Regions from separate parts of the Psychromarinibacter sp. S121 genome, predicted to be linked through region 3. Evidence: riboswitches for the same ligand, from Rfam matches in the RefSeq annotation. Region 3 holds a riboswitch; each other region holds the start of a gene.
The links. A riboswitch is a leader RNA that binds a small molecule or an ion and turns the genes downstream of it on or off. The one in region 3 is predicted to bind cobalamin.
Positions count from the first base shown of each region.

Region 1: another riboswitch for cobalamin. It lies ahead of ACP156_RS20470 (CbtB domain-containing protein); the one in region 3 lies ahead of ACP156_RS13035 ((2Fe-2S) ferredoxin domain-containing protein).
Region 2: another riboswitch for cobalamin. It lies ahead of nrdH (glutaredoxin-like protein NrdH); the one in region 3 lies ahead of ACP156_RS13035 ((2Fe-2S) ferredoxin domain-containing protein).

Region 1 is NZ_JBNAGE010000004.1:411,186-414,435, reverse strand. It holds gene cobW (cobalamin biosynthesis protein CobW) at 1-86, opposite strand, end outside; gene ACP156_RS20485 (DUF1636 family protein) at 111-422, shown strand; gene ACP156_RS20480 (hypothetical protein) at 419-898, opposite strand; gene ACP156_RS20475 (CbtA family protein) at 964-1,659, opposite strand; gene ACP156_RS20470 (CbtB domain-containing protein) at 1,663-1,839, opposite strand; cobalamin riboswitch at 1,875-2,106, opposite strand; gene ACP156_RS20465 (Hint domain-containing protein) at 2,124-3,122, opposite strand.
Region 2 is NZ_JBNAGE010000002.1:398,606-401,855, forward strand. It holds gene ACP156_RS10265 (metal ABC transporter permease) at 1-82, shown strand, start outside; gene ACP156_RS10270 (metal ABC transporter permease) at 79-930, shown strand; cobalamin riboswitch at 1,020-1,214, shown strand; gene nrdH (glutaredoxin-like protein NrdH) at 1,313-1,534, shown strand; gene nrdI (class Ib ribonucleoside-diphosphate reductase assembly flavoprotein NrdI) at 1,539-1,952, shown strand; gene ACP156_RS10285 (5-methyltetrahydropteroyltriglutamate--homocysteine S-methyltransferase) at 2,002-3,102, shown strand; gene nrdE (class 1b ribonucleoside-diphosphate reductase subunit alpha) at 3,158-3,250, shown strand, end outside.
Region 3 is NZ_JBNAGE010000002.1:936,808-940,057, reverse strand. It holds gene ACP156_RS13040 (ABC transporter substrate-binding protein) at 1-424, opposite strand, end outside; gene ACP156_RS13035 ((2Fe-2S) ferredoxin domain-containing protein) at 438-1,244, opposite strand; cobalamin riboswitch at 1,349-1,563, opposite strand; gene ACP156_RS13030 (DUF4394 domain-containing protein) at 1,772-2,536, shown strand; gene ACP156_RS13025 (sigma-70 family RNA polymerase sigma factor) at 2,732-3,250, shown strand, end outside.

The DNA of each region.
Region 1 (3,250 bases), on a different contig from region 3:
GCGTTGGCCAGCATGTGGCGGATCAGGGTGGTCTTGCCGGACCCGAGAAAGCCGGTAACGACGGTGGCGGGGATCTTGGCGGGCATTGCGGTCTCCGTTAATGGGATCCGATGGTCAGGTTGACGATCTGTGTAGGCTGCGAGGGTGGCAAGGCGCTTGCCGCCCGGCTGAGGGAAACGATGGACGACGTCGAGGTCGTGCATGCCGGCTGCTTGCAGGTCTGTGCAAGGTCGGCCGGAATGGCGGCGCAGGCCGAAGGGCGCGCGACATATGTCTTCGGCGGGCTGAGCGAGGCGGATGCCGATGATATCGCCAGGTTCGTGGCGGCATATCGTGTCGAACCCAAGGGCTGGATCGCGGACGCCCGGCCGCTGAGGCGGTTGCGACATTGCCTGGTGGCGCGTGTCCCGGCCATGCCCTAGGGCCTCAGCTGCACAGTGGCCGCAACGGGGTTGCCGTCCACGGACAGGGTTTCGTGGCTGTTGGCGTTCAGGGTCACGCGAATTTCCCGGGCATCCTCGGGCAGGCCGGACAGGTGATACCAAGGCCCGTAGACCCGGTTCAGTTTCACACCGTCGACATAGATATGGGCGTGGCCCTCACCCGGTGTATGAACCGCGTTCACGTCTTCCGGGGCAAAGCGGAAATGCTCGGTGACGATGTGAAGGTTCCATGCAGAGTCGCCTTCGGGAACGAGGTCCAGCGTCAGGGTCGGGGCCGGGTCGCCGGCGGGTAGCAGGGCATCGTGGTCGTGCGACATAGAGCTTGAGGTCATGTCGTGCGCCGTGTGGTCGCCGTGGTCGTGGCCGTCCAGGGTAATGCCCTGCGACGCAGCGTACAGAAAGCCGCCGCCGGTGCCGAAGAACAGGCCGATGACAAGCATCAACAGGGGTTTCATGGCGCGTATCCTTGACGAAAAAGCGCCGCCCGGTCGGAACCGGGCAGCGCGGCGTGTTCACGAGGTCAGGCCGGTTGCGGCGCGCCCTGTGTCTCTCGTTGCCAGAAGAAACCGGCAAAGCAGCCCAGCGTGACCCAGGCCGCCAGCCCGACGCCCAGTGCGCGGCCGGCGAACTCGCCGCCAAGCTCTGGCGGCACCGGTCCGGTGAACACCTCGGGCTGTGGCGCGCCGATGACATGCGGCGCCAGCAGCAACACGACGGCGGCGCCCCACGCGGCCCAGTTGCGACCGAAGGCAATCAACGCGACGGCGATGGCCGAGGCGGCAACGGTGCCGAACCACCAGATCTGACGCGCCACCACGTCGGCGGCGGCGACACCGGGCAGCTCCGGCGGCAGGCTGAAGGCCGGCGCAAAATGCACCGCGACGAACCCGCCGAGCCCCCACAGGATGCCGCGCCGCGCGTCGACCGAATGGCCGCGTTCGGAAGCAAGCGCCATGGCGCCGACCATGATGAAGGCATAGCCGGTATAGACCAGCACGGTGAACAACACGCTCAGCCCGTCGCGCATCAGGTCGATGCCGCCCACGTCCTGATGGGCCGGGACGGTGCTTTCGGACCCGAAGTGGATCAGGTCACCGCCCTCGTAAAGCTCTGCATGCAACAGGACCGGCTGGACGAAATACAGTTGCAGCGCGGCGGCAATCAGCCCCGCTGCAAACCCAGCGAACAACGCGCTGGTGAAGACCTTGCCGTACATGGATCAGTGGCAGGGAAAGCCGGTGGCGTGGCGCACGTCGTGAGCCGCGTCATGCAGGGTTTCCGCCTGGACGTGGCCGGTCACGAAGATGATTGCGCCGCCGATCAGCAGCGCGGCGATGAAAGCGCCGATGGCCGAACCGCTGGCTGTCTGGCTGGTCTGTGTCGCAGTCGCGTTCATGTCGTTCCTCCTCTTGCCGTCATCCCCGACGACAGTTTCAGGTTTCATGCACGGCTGGTCTCCTGGCTTCGCGGGTCACTGCGTCTCGCCGCCTTCCCGGGTCCGAATTGAACGGAAACCCAGTGGCATCGTGGCGGGACGCTCGCCGCTTACAGTCGCGGGGGCGGCTTCGGCTTCGGGCCCCGATGTGGGTCACCACGTTCCGAATTCCCAGTTAGGCCCTGCGTGCTTGGCACGACTGCGGGCACCGTACGCAACCTTTCTGCGCATGCGGGAACGGGGCGTCAAGGCGGATTGCGTTCCGTGTGCGTGTCCCGAGGCGGCGTATCGTGGAGAAGACGGCGTGCATCCCGCATCGACAGCAGGGGCCGGGCGGGTTTCGGGTCGGGGCCCATCAGTCGCCGTACCGCCTGCCGCGAGGCGGGGGATAATCCGGCCATGGCCTGAGGGCCGGGCCAGAAGGTTTCGCAGGCCAAACCCTCGGCCACGACCAGCGCATGACGACGCGTGACGAGATGGATCAGCGGGTCTGCCGCAGAAGCAGGCGCAGGGCCGATCCGTGGCCATGCGGTCAGCGCGCGGGCGGGAACCAGCGCGTCTAGGTCGGGAAGCCACACGCGGTGCTGGGCGCTTAGCAGCAAGCCGCGGGCGGGACGCCCCGGGCCCAGTGCGTCGGTCCGGAACCGTATGGGCCGCATCGCGGAATTGGCCGGGCTGCGCAGCACAAAGTCCAGCCGCGCCGTCCCGCCATCGAACAGGCGCAACTGTTCGCCGCCATTCAGCTGTGCGGCCGCGCGCCACCGTCCATCCGCCAACAGAATACGGCTGCGCGGACCGAAGCATGGTGGCCACATGCTGCTATAAGCGTTGATCCCGTAGGACCCGTCATACCGGCCGACCACTGTAAGTGGCACGCCGTCGGGCGGTTTCAGACCCTGCGGGACGAAGCCGTGGATCGTGAACGCGTCATTGGCGAGCGAGATGAATTGCAGGATATAGGTCTGCCCCCCGGCACCCTCGACATTCAGCACGTACTCGGATTCGATGATGGTCCCGGCCGTGTGGAACGCGCCGTCGAGCGTGTAATCTGCCGCCAGCGTCTGTTCCAGCCCGGCATCGTCGTCGAAGTACGTATTGGTGGTGTCTTCGACGAGCACCTCCTGAAAGGTGGCGCCGTTGGTCAGCGTGACGGTATCGGTCCCCAGCGCGAACTGGTACCCGCCGTTGTCGTTGAACCCGCTGACGTTGCTTGTCGAGATCTGGGAGATCTCGAAGAAATTCAAAGCATACTGTGGCATCACCCTTCGCACCCGGCTACGCACCAAGGGATATCCGGTCGCATATAATTCGACGTTAAAGCCGGTTGGGCGCGCGGCAATTTCTCAATATCTTGGGGATAACGGGCCCTTTC
Region 2 (3,250 bases), 540 kb from region 3:
CGGCCTGCTGGCGACCCGCCGGCTTGCGGCAGAGGCGCTTGAGCCGACTGCGCCCGTCGCCAAACCGGAGCCTGCGGAATGACCCTCGACACCCTGCTGCTGCCGTTCCAGTTCCCGTTCATGCAGAACGCGTTCCTGATCGCCGCCATCGTCGCGGTGCCGACGGCGCTGCTGTCTTGCTTTCTTGTCCTCAAGGGCTGGGCGCTGATGGGCGACGCGATCAGCCATGCGATCCTGCCGGGAATCGTGTTGGCGTGGATCACCGGTATTCCCCTGATCATCGGCGCTTTCGCGGCGGGCATGACCTGCGCGGTCGCCACCGGCTATCTGTCAGAGAACAGCCGTGTGAAGCAGGACACCGTCATGGGTGTCGTGTTCTCTGGCATGTTCGGCGTGGGGCTGATCCTTTACACCTCGATCCACACCAACCAGCACCTCGATCACGTTCTGTACGGCAACATGCTTGGCGTAGGGCCGCAGGATCTGTGGACCGCCGGGCTGATCTCGCTGGGCGTGACGGCGGTGCTGCTGCTGAAATGGAAGGACCTGCTGCTGCATTCCTTCGACCCGGCGCAGGCGCAGGCCAGCGGGCTTCGGGTGAACCTGCTGCACTATGGCCTGCTGACGATCCTGTCGCTGACCATCGTCGCGACGCTTACCTCGACCGGCCTGATTCTCGCAGTCGGCCTGCTGATCGCGCCGGGGGCCATCGCATTCCTGCTGGTCCGCAGTTTCGGACGGATGCTGGTCACCGCCGTCGCCGTCTGTCTGATCGCGATGCTGGGCGGTGCCTATCTTAGCTTCTTTCTCGACAGCGCCCCGGCGCCGACCGTCATCCTGCTGCTGTCGGCCATGTTCCTGCTGGCCTTCGTGCGTCGCGTCCGGATGACGCGGCTTGCTTCGGTGAAGCGGATCGAAGCCAAAAGCTGACGCGGTCCGAAAGACACACCCCGGACGGGACGTCGAGATTTCTTCTCTTGTGCCCCCGCCTATATGTTGACACCACTCTGGCCGTCGGCCCAATATGGTGTTGCTTTGGTGCTCGCGGGGTGACTCGCGGGTGAAAAGGGAAACCGGTGAAAATCCGGTACTGCCCCCGCAACTGTCAGCGGCGAGCCAAGGCCCGAAACCACTGGTGTCAGGCAACACCGGGAAGGCGGGTCAAGGCGTCCGAGCCGCGGAGTCAGGAGACCTGCCAAGGCGACAAAAAACGACGACCGCGGCGGAGGGCCCGGGTGCGTAGGCAGGCGCGAAGCGCCCGCTTTCGTGTCCCCTTCGGTTCGCACCAAACAGACCAGAAGGGACAGAGCAGATGACTATCACCGTGTATTCCAAACCCGCCTGCGTGCAGTGCACCGCCACCACCCGCGCTCTCGAGGCCCGCGGCATCGATTTCGACATCGTAGACCTGACCGAGGACGCCGATGCGATGGAGATGGTGCAGGGTCTTGGCTATCGGCAGGCGCCCGTCGTCGTCGCGGGCGAGGATCACTGGGCCGGTTTCCGTCCCGACATGATCGGCCGGCTCTCCTGAGGACATGCCCGGGCTCGTCTACTATTCCTCGCGCTCCGGGAACACGGCGCGGCTGGTCGAACGCCTTGGGCTGCCCGCAGCCCGCGTTCCGGTCAGCCCGTCCGACCCGATGCCGGTGGTCGACGCGCCCTTTGTCCTGATCTGCCCGACCTATGCCGACGGCGAGGGGCGGGGCGCGGTTCCGAAGCAGGTGATCCGCCTGCTGAACGACCCCGCGACCCGGGCCCTGCTGCGCGGCGTGATTGCGGGCGGCAACCGCAACTTCGGCGCCACCTTCGCCCGCGCGGGTGACGTGATCGCCGCGAAATGCGGCGTCCCGGTGCTTTACCGCTTCGAGCTTGCCGGGACCGACACCGATATTGCCCGCATCCGGTCCGGACTGGACCGGATGGGGGACAGCCTCCGCCCCGCCGCCTGACGGCGCGGGCGTCTCCTCCTTATCTACCGTTTTACCACCAAGGACCGTCATGACCGATTTCCGCCCTCCGTTCCGTGCCGACCACGTCGGCAGCCTGCTGCGCCCCGCACCCGTCGCCGCCGCGCGCAAGGCCGGCGTAAAGGGAGCCGAGCTGAAGCAGATCGAAGACAGCGAGATCCCCGCGCTGATCAAGATGCAGGAAGACGTGGGCCTGAAGGTCGTCACCGATGGCGAGGCGCGCCGCGCCTTCTGGCACTATGACTTCATGGACGGTCTGACCGGCCTCGACATCATCGAGACCGGCGGCGACGCGCTGGGCTTCAAGGGCGCCACCGTCAGCCTTGCGCCGACCATCGACAAGGCACTGGATTTCCCCTCCGACCATCCGATGCTGGACCACTTCAAGTTCGTGGCCGCCAACACCAAGGTCTGCCCGAAAATCTCGATCCCCGGCCCGTCGGCGGTGCATTTCCGCGTGACGCCGGACCACAACCATCACGCGCCCTACGCCGATCAGGACCTGTTCACCGCTGACATCGCGGCAGCCTACAAGAAGGCCGTGCAGGCATTCTATGACGCTGGCTGCCGCTATCTGCAGCTGGACGACATTTTCTTCGCCTACCTCGGCGACGAGAAGCAGCGCGAGATCCGTCGCTCGATGGGGCAGGACCCCGACTGGATGATCCAGCGCTACGCGTGGATGCTGGAAGAGGCGATCAAGGACCGTCCGGAAGACATGGTGATCGGCATGCACATGTGCCGCGGCAACTTCCAGTCGACCTTCGTGGCGACGGGCGGCTACGACGCCGCGGCCGATGCGATCTTCAACCACACCAGCGTCGATGTGTACTTCATGGAGTACGACAGCGAGCGTGCCGGCGGGCTGGAACCCCTTGGCCTGCTGCCCAAGGGCACCAAGCGCGTCATGCCCGGTTTCATCACGACGAAGACCCCGGAACTCGAGAACATCGACGACATCAAGCGGCAGCTTGAAGCCGCCTCGAAATTCGTGGACATGGACCAGCTCGGGATCGCGCCTCAGTGCGGATTCGCCTCTACCGAGGAAGGCAACAAGGTCACCGAGGACGATCAGCGCCGCAAGCTGGAGCTGGTCGTGAAAGTCGCCCAGGACGTCTGGGGCGAAGCCTGACACAACACCGGGCCCGGACCGTTCCGGGCCCGTCATCGTTCAACGAGGACCGATCATGCTGGACAACGCCGCGACCGCTTCGCTTGACTACCACGCGCTGAACGCGATGCTGAACCTCTACGACACCGAGGGCCGCATCCAGTTCGAA
Region 3 (3,250 bases):
CTGCGCTGCGCACGGTGATTTCCAAAGGTCCGGTCGCCTCGAACACTGTGGCCTCGGGCACGACGCCCTGCACGCCGCTCGAATTGGCGCGGCGGTAGTCGATCACCTCCATCACCGCGGCGGCATCCAGCGCGCGGCCGTTATGGAAGGTGACGCCCTCGTTCAATGCGATCACCCACGTCAGGTCGTCCACCTGCGTCAGGCTTTTCGCAAGCCACGGGGCAATGCTGCCGTCCGGCTGGAATTCCATAAGCAGTTCGGCGACACCGAATTCCTGCATCCAGAACCCTTCGCTGTCGGGGTCCATGCTGTCGATCTTGAACGAGGTCAGAATGCGGATCAGCTGATCCTGCGCGTCAGCGACAAGGGGCAGTCCCACCAGCGCGGCGGACAGGAGAGCAGGCGCGAAAAGGCGTTTGGTCATCGGGATTTCTCTTTCAGGAGTGGGACTGCGCAAGGCGCGCGGTGTGAAACTGGAAGTCACGCAGGGTGCCGCCGCCAAGCAGCACCTCGCGGACAAAGCGGCGCACGGCCGCGCGGTCGGGAAGCTGGAACCAATGGCCCATCGGATACAGCGCGACGACGGGCCCCTTGTTGCAGGGGAAGATACAGCCGGTACGGGTCGTCAGGCAGCGGTCGGCGATCCCCGCTTCGGCGCACTCCTCCTTGAGGATATGCGTCAGGCTGGCGGCGTCGCGCATGTGACAGCGCGGGCCGGTGCAGACCAGCAGGTGAAAATCGAAATCCGGCGGCATGTCCCAGCCGGGCTTGCCCAGCCGAGGCGCCGTCCCTTCGACGGCACGCGGCGCCAGTGACAGCGTCTCTGACAGAAGGCGCGCCATGCCGTTGCCTGTCCGGCTTGGTTCGGGGCCCAGGAACAGGCGCACATCGCCATTGCCCGGCTGCGCGGACCAATGCGCCAGCACGCCCGGCAGCCACGAGGTCAGGCTCTCTGGAAACGGCATGCCCACCGGCTGCACCCTGACAACGCTGTGGCCAGCGTCGCGCAGCCCGTCCAGCGCGGCGAACAGCCCGTCGCCGCGTTCTTCCAGCCGGATCATGCGGTGCGGCAGATAGGTCGCCGCCGCGCAGGCCGCTTCAAGCCGTTCAAGGCTTCGGCGGCTGAGATTATGGGCCGAGCACAGGAACAGGACCGCGTCCGGCCTGTCCTCGGGTCTTATGCAGTCTTCGCCGGCCTTCGTTTCCGAAGGTCCGGGACGTTCATCGGGAATTGGATTCGCCATTGCGCCCTCCGCGCATCTGCGGGGAGGGGCAGGAACCACAAGCAAAGGATCGGCGTACGCCGTCGTATCATGTCAGGCCTCCTGCCGGGACACCCCGCCCGGGTTGAGTTTCTGTCACGATGGCAGGTCTCCTGACTTGCGGGTCGACGCTTGCCCAAGCCTTCCCGGCCTTGTCGGCCAGTGGGTTTCTCGGGGTCGCTCTCCGCTCACAGTTGCGGGGGCAGTCACGGAATTGGCGCCTGATGGCTACACCGCACCGTGTTCCCTTTTCATCCCGGATCGCCAAGGCGCACCGGGAACCATCGCGCGCACTAGACTGGTCCGGGGACCGGGCGTCAAGGCAGATGTGCCCCCATCGCGGCAGGCGGCGAACGGGTGCGGGGAAATTTTTTTCCGGTGGTCTGCATCCAAACGCGCCCTTGCCCGAGTCCTAGGGGTATCAAGGCCGCGGATCCTCTGCGGCCGGATACGAGGAAAGGACGAGTTCCATGCTCAACAAGTTCTCCGCACTGACCGCTTTCGCCCTGATGACTTCCGCGACCGGCGCGTTCGCCGCGGGCCACGGCGGCCTGATGGCCGTTGGCCTGTCGGGCGACAAGATGCTGCACAAGATCGACGCGACGACCGCCACCGTGACCGCCTCGATGGAAGTCGAGGGCGTTGACAAGCTGCTGGGCATCGACCTTCGCCCCGCCACCGGCCAGCTGATCGGCGTGACCGACGCATTTGAGATCGTCGAGATCGACCCGGAAACCGGCATGGCCACCGTCATCTCGACGATGGACACGGAGCTTCCGATCATGGACGACGCCCCGGTGATCGTCGACTTCAACCCGATGGCCAACAAGCTGCGCTTCATGTCGGGCACCACCAACCACCGCGTCGACATCGAAAGCGGTGCGGTGACCGTTGACGGCTCGCTTGCCTTCGAAGAGGCCGACATGCACGCGGGCGAGGCACCGGCCATCGTCGCTGCCGCCTACATCAACTCGTACGGCATGCCCGAGAGCACCGCGATGTACGACATCGATTCGACCATCGTCGCCGTGATCCAGCAGATTTCGCCCAATGACGGCACGCTGGCCGCCATCGGCAAACTGGGGATCGACGCTGCCGACACCTATGCCTTCGACATCGCCACCGACGCCGACGGCAACAACACCGCATGGCTTGCGGCGGGCGGCATGCTGCACACCGTGTCGCTGGAAGACGGCTCGGTTCAGGAAAGCTGGGAAATCCAGGACGCCGGCGACGCCGTGCTGCGCGACATCACCTTCATGACCGCGATGTAATCGGCGGAACGAGACCGGCCGGCGCGGGCATAGCGACCCGCGCCGGCCTTGCCGAGCACCATGCGGGATACCTTCTTCATCGAAACCGGGCAGCCGCCGCCAGCCAGAGGTTTGACAGTCTCACCTCCGCCGCTAACCTCGGAGATGTGGGCGGTGACAGAGGGTGACCGCCGGGAGGATACGGGTCAGCCCTTCATGGACCATGCAGCCTTGCTGAAATCCTGCGCGGGCGGCGACCGGCTGGCCCTGCAAAAGCTGATGGACGCCGAGGGTGGCCGGATGCTTGGGGTCGCGCGCCGGATGCTGCGCCGTGACGACCTGGCGCAGGACGCGGTGCAGGAAGCGCTGGTTCTGGTCTGGCGCAAGGCGCACCAGTTCGACGCACAACGCGGCAGCGCGAAGGGCTGGATCTACACCATCCTGCGCAACCGCTGCCTGACCTTGCTGCGGTCCGAGGATCGCGAGGTCGCCACCTCGCCCGAGCGCCTGTCGGCTTCGGAAGACGCGCAGGTGATCGACACGGCCTTCGACAGGCTTGCGGACACGACCGACCTGCGCCGCTGCCTTGAAGGGCTTGATGTTCAGACGCGGCGGGCGATCCTGTCGTCTTACGTTCTGGGCCATAGCCATGGGGAAATCGCGGGGCGAATGGAGGCGCCTCTGGGGTCGGTGAAATCGTGGGTCCGCCGCGGACTGCTGAAGCTGAGGGAGTGT